3 regions of the Flavonifractor sp. HCP28S3_F3 genome follow, and region 3 is predicted to be linked to each of the others. Evidence: riboswitches for the same ligand, from Rfam matches in the RefSeq annotation. Region 3 holds a riboswitch; each other region holds the start of a gene.

Region 1 (3,272 bases), on a different contig from region 3:
TTACCATCGTGATTACCGCCCTTACCGCTATTGCTGTGTTCCAGCAGATCACCGGCATCATGTTCCCCCTGTTCGATGTGATGTCCACTGTTGATCCCGAGACCGGCCTGACCCCCCTGAACTCCGGCCTGCTGACCTGCGGCCAGATTGGCATCGTGCTGATCGGCGCCTTCCCCATGGTTAAGTTCATCACTGATACCTTCGGCGGCGCCCTGAAGAAGATCGGCAGCGCTCTGGGTATGGACGAGAACGGCTCCGCCGGCATGGTGGCCACCCTGGCCAATAACATCGCCATGTTCAACATCATGGGCGATATGAACCCCAAGGGCAAGCTGCTCAACGTGGCCTTTGCTGTGTCCGCTGCCTTCGTGTTCGGCGACCACCTGGGCTTCACCGCCGGTGTCAACCAGTCCATGGTTACTCCCGTGATCCTGGGTAAGCTGGTGGGTGGTATTACCGCCCTGATCGTTGCCAACGCTCTGGCACCCAAGCTGCTGGGCAAGATTGAATCCACTAAGGTTGAGGCTTAACAGAAACAGGAGCATATTATGAATGTTAGTGAAGCACTGATTCGCGAGATCGTCAGCAAGGTGCTGGAGGAGGCCGCCGGCAAGGCTGGTCCTGGCTTTGTCAAAGAGGTGGACCCCAGCGGTATCATCGGCATCAAGACCAGCACCGTCAAGTGCGAGCCCTTCGAGCAGGAGGGTGTCAAGCTCAAGGACGTAGTCACCCTGGAGGAGGCCCCCCGCATGGGCTGCGGCATTATGGAGCTGGACCACACCAGCTTCGAGTGGACGCTGACCTATGACGAGTACGATATGGTCATCGACGGCACTCTGGAGATTGAGATCGACGGTCGTGTGATCTCCGGCGGCCCCGGCGACATCATCTACATTCCCAAGGGAAGCCACATCCACTTCCAGACCCCGGATAAGACCCGGTACGCCTATTTTGTCTATCCTGCCAACTGGCAGGAGATGGCAGACTAATCTCCTCGTTCCGGCCACCCTTCAGGGCGTGCCGGAGAAAAAGTAAATCATATGGGTATGCAGGTGCGCTTGAAGGCGCACAGAAAAGGGAAGCGGGTGAGAATCCCGCACAATGCCGTTGCTGTATTGGCAGAGCGGCTCTCATATGTCACTGGAGCAAGCTCCGGGAAGGCGAGAGCCGCGCTGAATGCCTGAGTCAGAATACCTGCCTGCATATGACGCACAGGAATCCTCTCCGGTCCAGAGGGGGTGCGCACAGCCATCGGAATCCGATGGTCAGAGGGCTGCACCCTTTTTGGGTGCAGCCTTTTTCTTTACCCAAAGCGGAACTCCTCACACAGGCGTATGTGCGCGGGAAGCCCGTTCATTTTCCAACCCTCGTGAAGACGGGAACGGATGCCGATGAAGGCAGCCGTTCCCGTTTTCAATTGCCCCCTTCTGTTCGGGTGAGCCTCAACATAAACTGGCACAAAGGAGGGTTTTGTTATGATGGGAAAGATCTTATTGCTCCGGAAAAAGCCGCTGACCATCCTGGCCTGTGTCCTGGCTGCTGCACTGATGTTCTATGTGGTGAATTATCCCTACGCAGTGAGCGCGGCGGCAACCAAACGCCAGCTGCCCATCTATTGTGTCCAGAGGGATCAGAAGATGATATCCATTTCTTTTGATGCCGCCTGGGGGAACGAGGACACCCAGCAGCTCATTGACATTCTGGGACAGTATGATGTGAAGGCTACCTTTTTCGTGGTGGGTGCCTGGGTGGACAAATATCCGGAATCGGTAAAAGCTCTGGCTGATGCGGGGCATGAGGTGATGAATCACTCGGATACCCATGCCCACATGTCCCAGCTGAGCAGCACGGAGATCGTTGCGGATATCAATGCGTGCAATGATAAGATAGAGGCGGTTACAGGAGTACGTCCCACCCTGGTTCGGCCGCCCTATGGAGAGTATGACGACCATGTGGTCTCCGCCATACGCTCCATGGACATGGAGCCCATCCAGTGGGACGTGGACAGTCTGGACTGGAAGGACCTTTCGGCGGCGGATATTACCCAGCGGGTGGTGAGCAAAGTACAGCCTGGTTCTATTGTCCTGTTTCACAACGCTGCCCTCCACACCCCGGAGGCCCTGCCCGGTATCATTGAGACCCTGCTCCAGGAAGGTTATACTTTTGTGCCCATCTCCCAACTTATTCTGCCGGGTACCTATAATACCGATTATATAATCGATCACACTGGACGCCAGTGTCCCTGCTAAATATGCAGAAAAAGGCCGCTACTTCCGTGCGTAAGCACTGAGGCAGCGGCCTTTTGGCAGGATGCGCATAAATATATATTCTGCATATATGCGAAATTTATGTATTTTTATTCTTGACCTGACCAAGGGATGGTGGTATCATTTCTCAATAATATCCGGTGTGCACGAATATTATTCACTCCAAACCGGAAGGAAAGAGAATGGTGATCAGCATGAAGCAACACAAGCCCCTTGGGAAGGCGCTGTCTCTGGTGATGGTATGCGCCCTCCTGCTGTCCCTGTGCGTGTTCCCGGCATCCGCTGCCGAGCCGTCCGCACCTGCCGCCGAGTTCGTCAACACCAGTGACGACAGCGGAGACAACATGATCTCCCTCACCAGCGAGCGGACCTTTAAGGCCAGTATCCCGGTGGATATGACCGAGGCGGAGGCCAAGGCTGCCGCTGAGACTGCGGTATGGTCTCTGGTCCGGGATTCCGACCAGGAATATGTGGATGAAACCCTGTTCCCCAACCAGTCCCAGGGCGGCCCCCTGAGCGGCTGGCTGTGTGCCGACGGGGAGACCTCCTTCTTCAGCAACATCGTGTCGGGCGCCGAGACTGTGGACGGCCAGGTCTATCTGACCGTCACCTTTGACAACAGCTGCTACTTCGGCGACGATCTCAGCGTGCCCCATGTCAATGGCGGCTACTACCTGGACGTATGCGGCTATTTTGACCTGACCGCCGCAGTGGATGGAAAGACCGTAGGCTCCGTGGACCTGAAGGTGGCTCCCTACGACAACTTCCACACCATGTCTGAGATCTATGCCCAGATTGACGAGATCGTGTCCTTCGCCAAGGAGAACACCGACCTCTATGTGGAGAAGTTCTCCATGGGCAAGAGCCAGGGCGACAACGGCATGGAGAGCCTGGACATGCCCTACCTGATCGTGGCCAAGAGCAAGGCTGCGGTGGACAAGTGGCAGCAGATCAAGGCTGAGGCTGAGAGTGATCCCACTGCCCTCATCCAAAAGATTGAGGACG
Region 2 (3,272 bases), on a different contig from region 3:
CTTTGTCAAGACGGGAGGCCTGGGGGATGTAATGTACGCTCTGCCCCGGGAGCTGGCCCGGCTGAACTGTGACGTCCGGGTGATTCTGCCCCGCTATGCCTGCATCCCTCAGGAGTATCAGAACAAAATGGTCTACCGGGGCGAGTTCTACATGGACCTGGGCAAGACCGGACGCAATTACTACGTGGGGATCATGGAGTACATCTGGGACGGCGTCGTGTACGACTTCATCGACAATGAGGAGTTCTTCTCCTGGGGCAACCCCTACACCAATCTGGTGGACGACATCCCCAAGTACTGCTTCTTTAGCAAGGCCGCTCTGGCTGCCCTGAACTATATGAACTGGATTCCCGACGTGGTCCACTGCCACGACTGGCAGGCCGCTCTGGTGCCGGTGTATCTGCGCACCCTGTTCAAGGATTCCCCGGTTGGCCGCGCCAAGTCGGTCATCACCATCCACAACCTCCGCTTCCAGGGTGTGTACAACATCCCCACCATCCAGTACTGGTCCGGCCTGCCTGACGAGGCGTTCGGCATGGGCGCTCTGAAGCAGGACTGGGTGGAGGCCAACATGCTCAAGGGCGGCCTGGCCTACGCCGACCGCATCACTACCGTCAGCGGTACCTACGCCTGGGAGATCCAGACCAGCGAATATGGCGAGCGGCTGGAGGACCACCTGCGCTATCACAGCGGCAAGCTTCGGGGCATCGTCAACGGCATTGACTACGACATGTGGAACCCGGAGACCGATCCCGCCCTGGCGGAAAACTACGGCCTGGGCAACGTGCTGGACCACAAGATGGCCAACAAGCTGGCTCTCCAGAAGGAACTGGGCCTGGAGCAGGATACTGGTAAGTTTGTCATTGGCCTGATCTCCCGTCTTACCAATCAGAAGGGGCTGGACCTGGTCAACGCCATCATTCCCCAGGTGCTGGACGGCAACACACAGGTGGTGGTTCTGGGTACCGGTGACAAGCAGTACGAGGACGCCTTCCGGGGCTACGAGGGAGCCTACAAGGGTACCTTCAGCGCCTGCATTCAGTATGACGAGGGGAGAGCTCACCGCATCTACGCCGGTGCTGACGCCCTGCTGGTGCCCTCCCGCTTTGAGCCCTGCGGACTGACCCAGCTCAACGCCATGCACTACGGCACCCTGCCCATTGTCCGGGAGACCGGCGGACTGAAGGACACCGTGGAGCCCTACAACGAGTTCAACGGCGAGGGCAACGGCTTTACCTTTGACCGGTATGACGCGGGCCTGCTGCTGGGCGCCATCAACCGGGCCAAGACCCTCTACTTCAACAACCGCTATCACTGGGACGAGGTGGTCCAGCGGGATATGGCGAAGGACGTCTCCTGGGAGCGGTCGGCCAGACAGTACAAGGACCTGTATCTGGAACTGACTCAGTGGTAAGACGCTGAACGCTGACATAATACACGTAAAAAACCTGCCGCAGATCATCTGCGGCAGGTTTTTTGTATCAACGTGCCTTCAGGACTTTGCTTCCGGTGTGACCGAGCGGGATGGGGAAATACGGTCTGCCTGCCGGAAGGCGCTGCCCAGAGAGCCAAAGGAGGCGGCCAATCCCATGCGCAGATAGGGGGGCAGCTCCTCCCGCAGCGGCATGCGTCCCAGTCGGGTGCGCAGAGCCTCCAGCACCGCCAGCTGAGCCTGCTGCTCCGGCGTTAGGGGAAGCACCGGCTGAGACGGGCGAGCAGTTCTCGGCTGAGGCCGCTTTGCCCAGTCGCGGAAGGGATGCCGCTGTGTCTTTTTTTGCATGGTGTGCTCCTCCTTTCGTCCGTATGCCCGCCGGGGCAATAAAAAAGTCCGCTTTCCGGAGAAAGCGGACTGCCAGGCTGTCAAAGCGCGACAACGCTGGACAGGCCTCTTTCTGCGGAAGATTCCCATCCGCCCGTTCCAAGCAGGTTTCCTGGCTCACGGCTCCACGCTTGCCGCGCCTTCTCGTCCCGTGGGCGGGACAATGGCGGTGCTGCGGCTCGCTCCCCGTTTACAGTGACCGGATCGCTCGGGATTTACACCCGATTCCCTTTTCACCCAGCAGAACTGGGCACTTGGAGGGCTGTTTTATCTTTAAATCCATTCTAAGGGATGGGACTGGTGCTTGTCAAGGCCCACGAGCACCGAGCACATATGTATGCCGGAAGCGGGCGGGCGCCTTGGCGTCCGCCCGCTTCTGTTCCAGTCACTTGACCAGTTCGTTATACAGTCCTCTGGGGGTATAGGTGGTGTGGAGCAGCTCATGGGACCTGTGACCGCAGGGCTGGCCCAGGTACTCCTCATACAGCTTCAGCAGATCGGGGTTCTCGTGGCTCTTACGGAGGGTCTTGGACTCGTCCTCGCTGTACAGGGCCCGCATCCGCTTCTCCCGGTAGCCCTCCTCCCGGTTCCGGGGCTGGCCACCGCCGTTAATACAGCCGCCGGGACAGCCCATGACCTCGATAAAGTGGTAGGGGGAGGTGCCTGCCGCTACGTCCCGCATGAGGATGTCCGCCCCCTTCAGGCTGGAAGTGACCGCAATGCGGGCGGTGACGCCCTCCAGGAAGGAGTACTCGGGCAGCACGTTCTCAAAGGTCACTGCCGCCTCCTTTACCAGCTCCAGGCCCACAATGGGGGCCACGTGGAGGCCGTCGAAGGGCAGCTCCCGACCGGTGGTCAGCTCGTACACGGTGCGCAGGGCGGCCTCCATCACGCCGCCGGTGACGCCGAAAATGTCGGCAGCGCCGGAGCACAGGCCCAGGGGATCGTCAAACTTCTCGTCGGGCAGGTTAACAAAGTCGATGCCGGCGGATTTAATCATCCGGGCCAGCTCCCGGGTGGTGAGCACCGCGTCCACGTCCCGGCGGCCCACCACCTCCATCTCCGGACGCTGGATCTCGTACTTCTTGGCGGTGCAGGGCATGACGGAGATCATGTAGATGTCAGCCGGGTCGATGCCCACCTTTTCCGCGTAGAAGGACTTCACCAGGGCCCCCATCATGGTGTGGGGGGACTTGCAGGTGGACAGGTGGTCCAGCTCATTGGGGAAGGCGTGCTCGATGTGCTTGATCCAGCCGGGGGAGCAGGAGGTGAGCATAGGCAGCACCGCATCCCCGCCGGTGAGGGCAGACTTCAGCCGCTGGAGCAGTTCGGTGCCCTCCTCCAGGATGGTCAGGTCGGCGGCAAAGTCGGTATCGAATACGTGGTCAAAGCCCAGGGCGTGGAGGGCGGCGGCGATCTTGCCGGTGCAGCGGGTGCCGGTGGGCATCCCGAA
Region 3 (3,272 bases):
ACTGGTCTCAGGAAAAAGGACGGACTGTCATCGGCGTACTCCACGACATCAACCTCTCCCTGATGCTCTCCGAGCAGCTTTTGTTTTTGAAAAATGGTTCTGTGGCAGGGATGGGGCCTGCCAATATGCTTCTAACAAGAGAGTTTCTCCATGAAGTTTATGATATGGACGTAGCCTCATATATGATGGCCTCCCTCAAGCGTTGGGAGCAGGTATCTTAACGGTATTCGGACATGCAGAAAAGCACATGGCCTGTCCCTGCGTCGGGTACAGGCCATGTGCTTTTTCTATTTTTCCCAGGGCGTGTACAGACAATAGGCCGGACAGAGCTCGCCCATATAGATCCATACATTTTCTCCCATTTCGATGGGCTCCCCGAAAACCAGGTTAGGAACCATCAGCTTCAGAGTGGTGCGTTTGAGACCCTTGATGTTTTCCCCCTCCTGAGTGGGAGCCTTGCTGAAATCCTCAATCCGCTGGGCCAGATCGCTGATTCCCAGCTCCCGGGAGAGCCGGGGGATTACCTCATCCTTTACGGCGTATACCACATGATCCGGATTTTCAAACCAGGTTCGACTTATCATAACGCTTGCCTCCTGTCAGTTGGTTTTTTGCGCCAGTTTTTTGATCTCGCCATACTTGCCGATGATATAGTCATAGCCCTCCCTGCGATGGGGAATCAAGCAGCCGCTGCAATCCTTAATCCCCCCAGCAATATAGGTGAAGTTTCCGCCGCATTTATCTCCCAGTGCATACAGCGGGCAGTAGCAGAACAGGCAGTTAAAGTTTTCCGGGTCATTGGTGGAATGGCAGGGGAAGTATTCGCATTTGCTGTTGGAAAAGAACTGAAAGTGCTTTTCGGACGTCGATGATTCCATACCGCTTCTCCTTTCATTTTACTGACTGATACATCACTCATGATATACTGACCGGCGGTGAAACAGAAAAAGGAGGTGCCCGGGCGGCACCTCCTTCTGACAAAAACACGCTGGCCCTAACAAGAAGGCCAGCGAGCAAAGCAACGTACACAACGGAGGACACGCCCGCTGTTTCCCCCTGCATCCTGCCATGGTGCAAGTCTCCTGACTTACGTTATGAGAGCTTGGCTCTCTGCGTCCATTTCCTACCTTCTCACAGGGTCTTCCCCCGCAATGGCGGACTTTCGTCCAGACGGCATACGCCGCTTCGGAATGGCCTCACGTACACAGTGCCGGTCGCGCGGGACTTGGATATCCCATTCGTTTTAGCTGCTGCCTGATCCTTGTCGGCAGGATCGTTACAGCAAACAGCCACACCATGCAATAGATACAGTGATATGAAATTTTCAAACCGGCGGCAAACGCCGGGCCTGGAACCAAGAATGGATTTAAATATAGCATAGCACGCCTTGTGCAGGTTGTCAAATGCTCTTTAATTTGTTTAGAAACAGGGCTCCAAGGGCTCCTTTCTGAAGAAATTTAAAAAATAGCAAAAACAGAATAGCATTTTGATACGGCTTGTGCTATAATGCAAAAGCAACAAGGAAAATTAAATATGAAATCCGGCTTTTGTGGCAAATGCGCGACCCGGCTCCTATGAGCTGGACACGCATCCTTGTTTCTGAACAAGGGAATCAGGTGAGAATCCTGGACATGTTTCGTCCGTGACCCGTCCGTGAAAACGGCGGCAAAGGGGCGATTCTATAGCTGTGATTGTGGAGCAAATCCGTTTTCTGCGAAAGCAGGTCACTGGCGGCTGTAATGGCTTAGCTGGGAAGGCGGCGGATTTGCGTTGGCGGGCATAGCTCCGCCTGGACACATCAGTCAGAAGACCTACTAAGAGCTTACCCCCGGATCTCCGGGGCTGCTCTGACAAAAAATGCCTTATGCGGCAGCACGTTTGTGCTGTCGCTTTCACGCAGTGACGACACAGGAGCGGACAGAATTGTCCGCTCCTTTTTTGTCAGGTACGGCCCCGTTCCAAAAGCCCTGTTTTTTGAAAACAGTTTTTATAAAAATGGTTTGAAGGAGTGGAGCTTTGTGAAAAAAAGGATTCTTTCGTTTTTTCTGGTGCTGTGCCTGACCCTCGGACTTCTGCCGTCGGCGGCACTGGCCGCAGAAACGGCACAGCCGGTGTCCAGCGTCGGTGAGTTTGCCGCCATGGAGCCGGATGGAAACTACGTTTTGACAGATGATATTACAGTGTCTTCCCCCTACGGGCAGCCTTTCAGCGGCAGCTTTGACGGTGGAGGGCACAAGGTAACCCTCACCATTTCCGGCGACAGCAAGCTGGGGCTCTTTTCCGAGCTGTCCTCCGGCGCGACCGTCCGCAATATCATCACTGACGGTTCGGTCAGCGGTACCAGTCAGGTGGGCGGCATCGCGGGCCTCAGCTCCGGTACGATTGAAAACTGTTTGAATACGGCGTCCATCACCGCCGGCAGCAAGTATGCGGGCGGCATCGCAGGACAGTGTACCGGCGGCAGTATCACCGGCTGCGGCAATACCGGAAGTGTGGCGCTCAGCGGAACTGACCAGTACGCTGGCGGCATTGCCGGTCAAACCAAGGCCACTGCCATTACCAACTGCTATAACCAGGGTGAGATTTCCAGTCAACGGAACCGTTCCGGTGCAAACCTGGGCGGTATCGTCGGCTACGCAGGAGATGATTACGGTCGCGGCAGCAGCCTGAACAACTGTTATAGCACCGGCGCCATTACTGTGCAGGAAAAGGCCACCAATTTTGGTGCTATTGCCGGATGGATGTACAATTCCACAGCGGAAAACTGCTATTATCTGGACTCCAGCTGCACCACCGGTACCAACGGCAACAACCAGACGGCTGCCGCTAAAATATCGGAGGAGATGAAGGGTGCGGATTTTGCCGCCGCGTTGGGCGAGGGCTTCCGGGTCAAGGCCGGGGAGTATCCGGTTCTGTCCTGGCAGATCTCTACCGCTTCCACTGTGTTTACCATTGCACCGTCCGCGGCGGAGCTGACCATCCGCAGTGGTGACACCGTCGTGTATTCCTCCAACCAGGGGGAGAGGCGAACCGCCTCCCTGGCCGCCGGCAGCTACACCTACACGGTCAGCTGTGAGGGCTATACGACCCAGAACGGAGAGCTTACCATTTCCGAAGCTCAGGCCAACAGCAGTGCGGAAATCCAGGTGGGCTCCATCATCCTGGAACACGACGAGAGCCAGTGGGGCACCTTGAGCTTTCAGGTTGACGGTGCGGAGGATTATACAATTACCGTGACGCTGGATGGCCAGGAAATGGCCGCCGGGGAAAAC

What was found. A riboswitch is a leader RNA that binds a small molecule or an ion and turns the genes downstream of it on or off. The one in region 3 is predicted to bind cobalamin.
Region 1: another riboswitch for cobalamin. It lies ahead of ACTNB1_RS03395 (polysaccharide deacetylase family protein); the one in region 3 lies ahead of ACTNB1_RS09420 (S-layer homology domain-containing protein).
Region 2: another riboswitch for cobalamin. It lies ahead of ACTNB1_RS02725 (hypothetical protein); the one in region 3 lies ahead of ACTNB1_RS09420 (S-layer homology domain-containing protein).

The regions. Positions count from the first base shown of each region.
Region 1 is NZ_JBQHUF010000002.1:165,746-169,017, forward strand. Features, by position in the region: gene ACTNB1_RS03385 (ethanolamine utilization protein EutH) at 1-530, shown strand, start outside; gene ACTNB1_RS03390 (cupin domain-containing protein) at 549-989, shown strand; cobalamin riboswitch at 1,034-1,216, shown strand; gene ACTNB1_RS03395 (polysaccharide deacetylase family protein) at 1,476-2,249, shown strand; gene ACTNB1_RS03400 (S-layer homology domain-containing protein) at 2,462-3,272, shown strand, end outside.
Region 2 is NZ_JBQHUF010000002.1:14,275-17,546, forward strand. Features, by position in the region: gene ACTNB1_RS02720 (glycogen synthase) at 1-1,414, shown strand, start outside; gene ACTNB1_RS02725 (hypothetical protein) at 1,493-1,780, opposite strand; cobalamin riboswitch at 1,905-2,090, opposite strand; gene ACTNB1_RS02730 (NADH-dependent [FeFe] hydrogenase, group A6) at 2,205-3,272, opposite strand, start outside.
Region 3 is NZ_JBQHUF010000009.1:57,613-60,884, reverse strand. Features, by position in the region: gene ACTNB1_RS09435 (ABC transporter ATP-binding protein) at 1-221, shown strand, start outside; gene ACTNB1_RS09430 (hypothetical protein) at 288-584, opposite strand; gene ACTNB1_RS09425 (cysteine-rich small domain-containing protein) at 600-878, opposite strand; cobalamin riboswitch at 1,570-1,830, shown strand; gene ACTNB1_RS09420 (S-layer homology domain-containing protein) at 2,019-3,272, shown strand, end outside.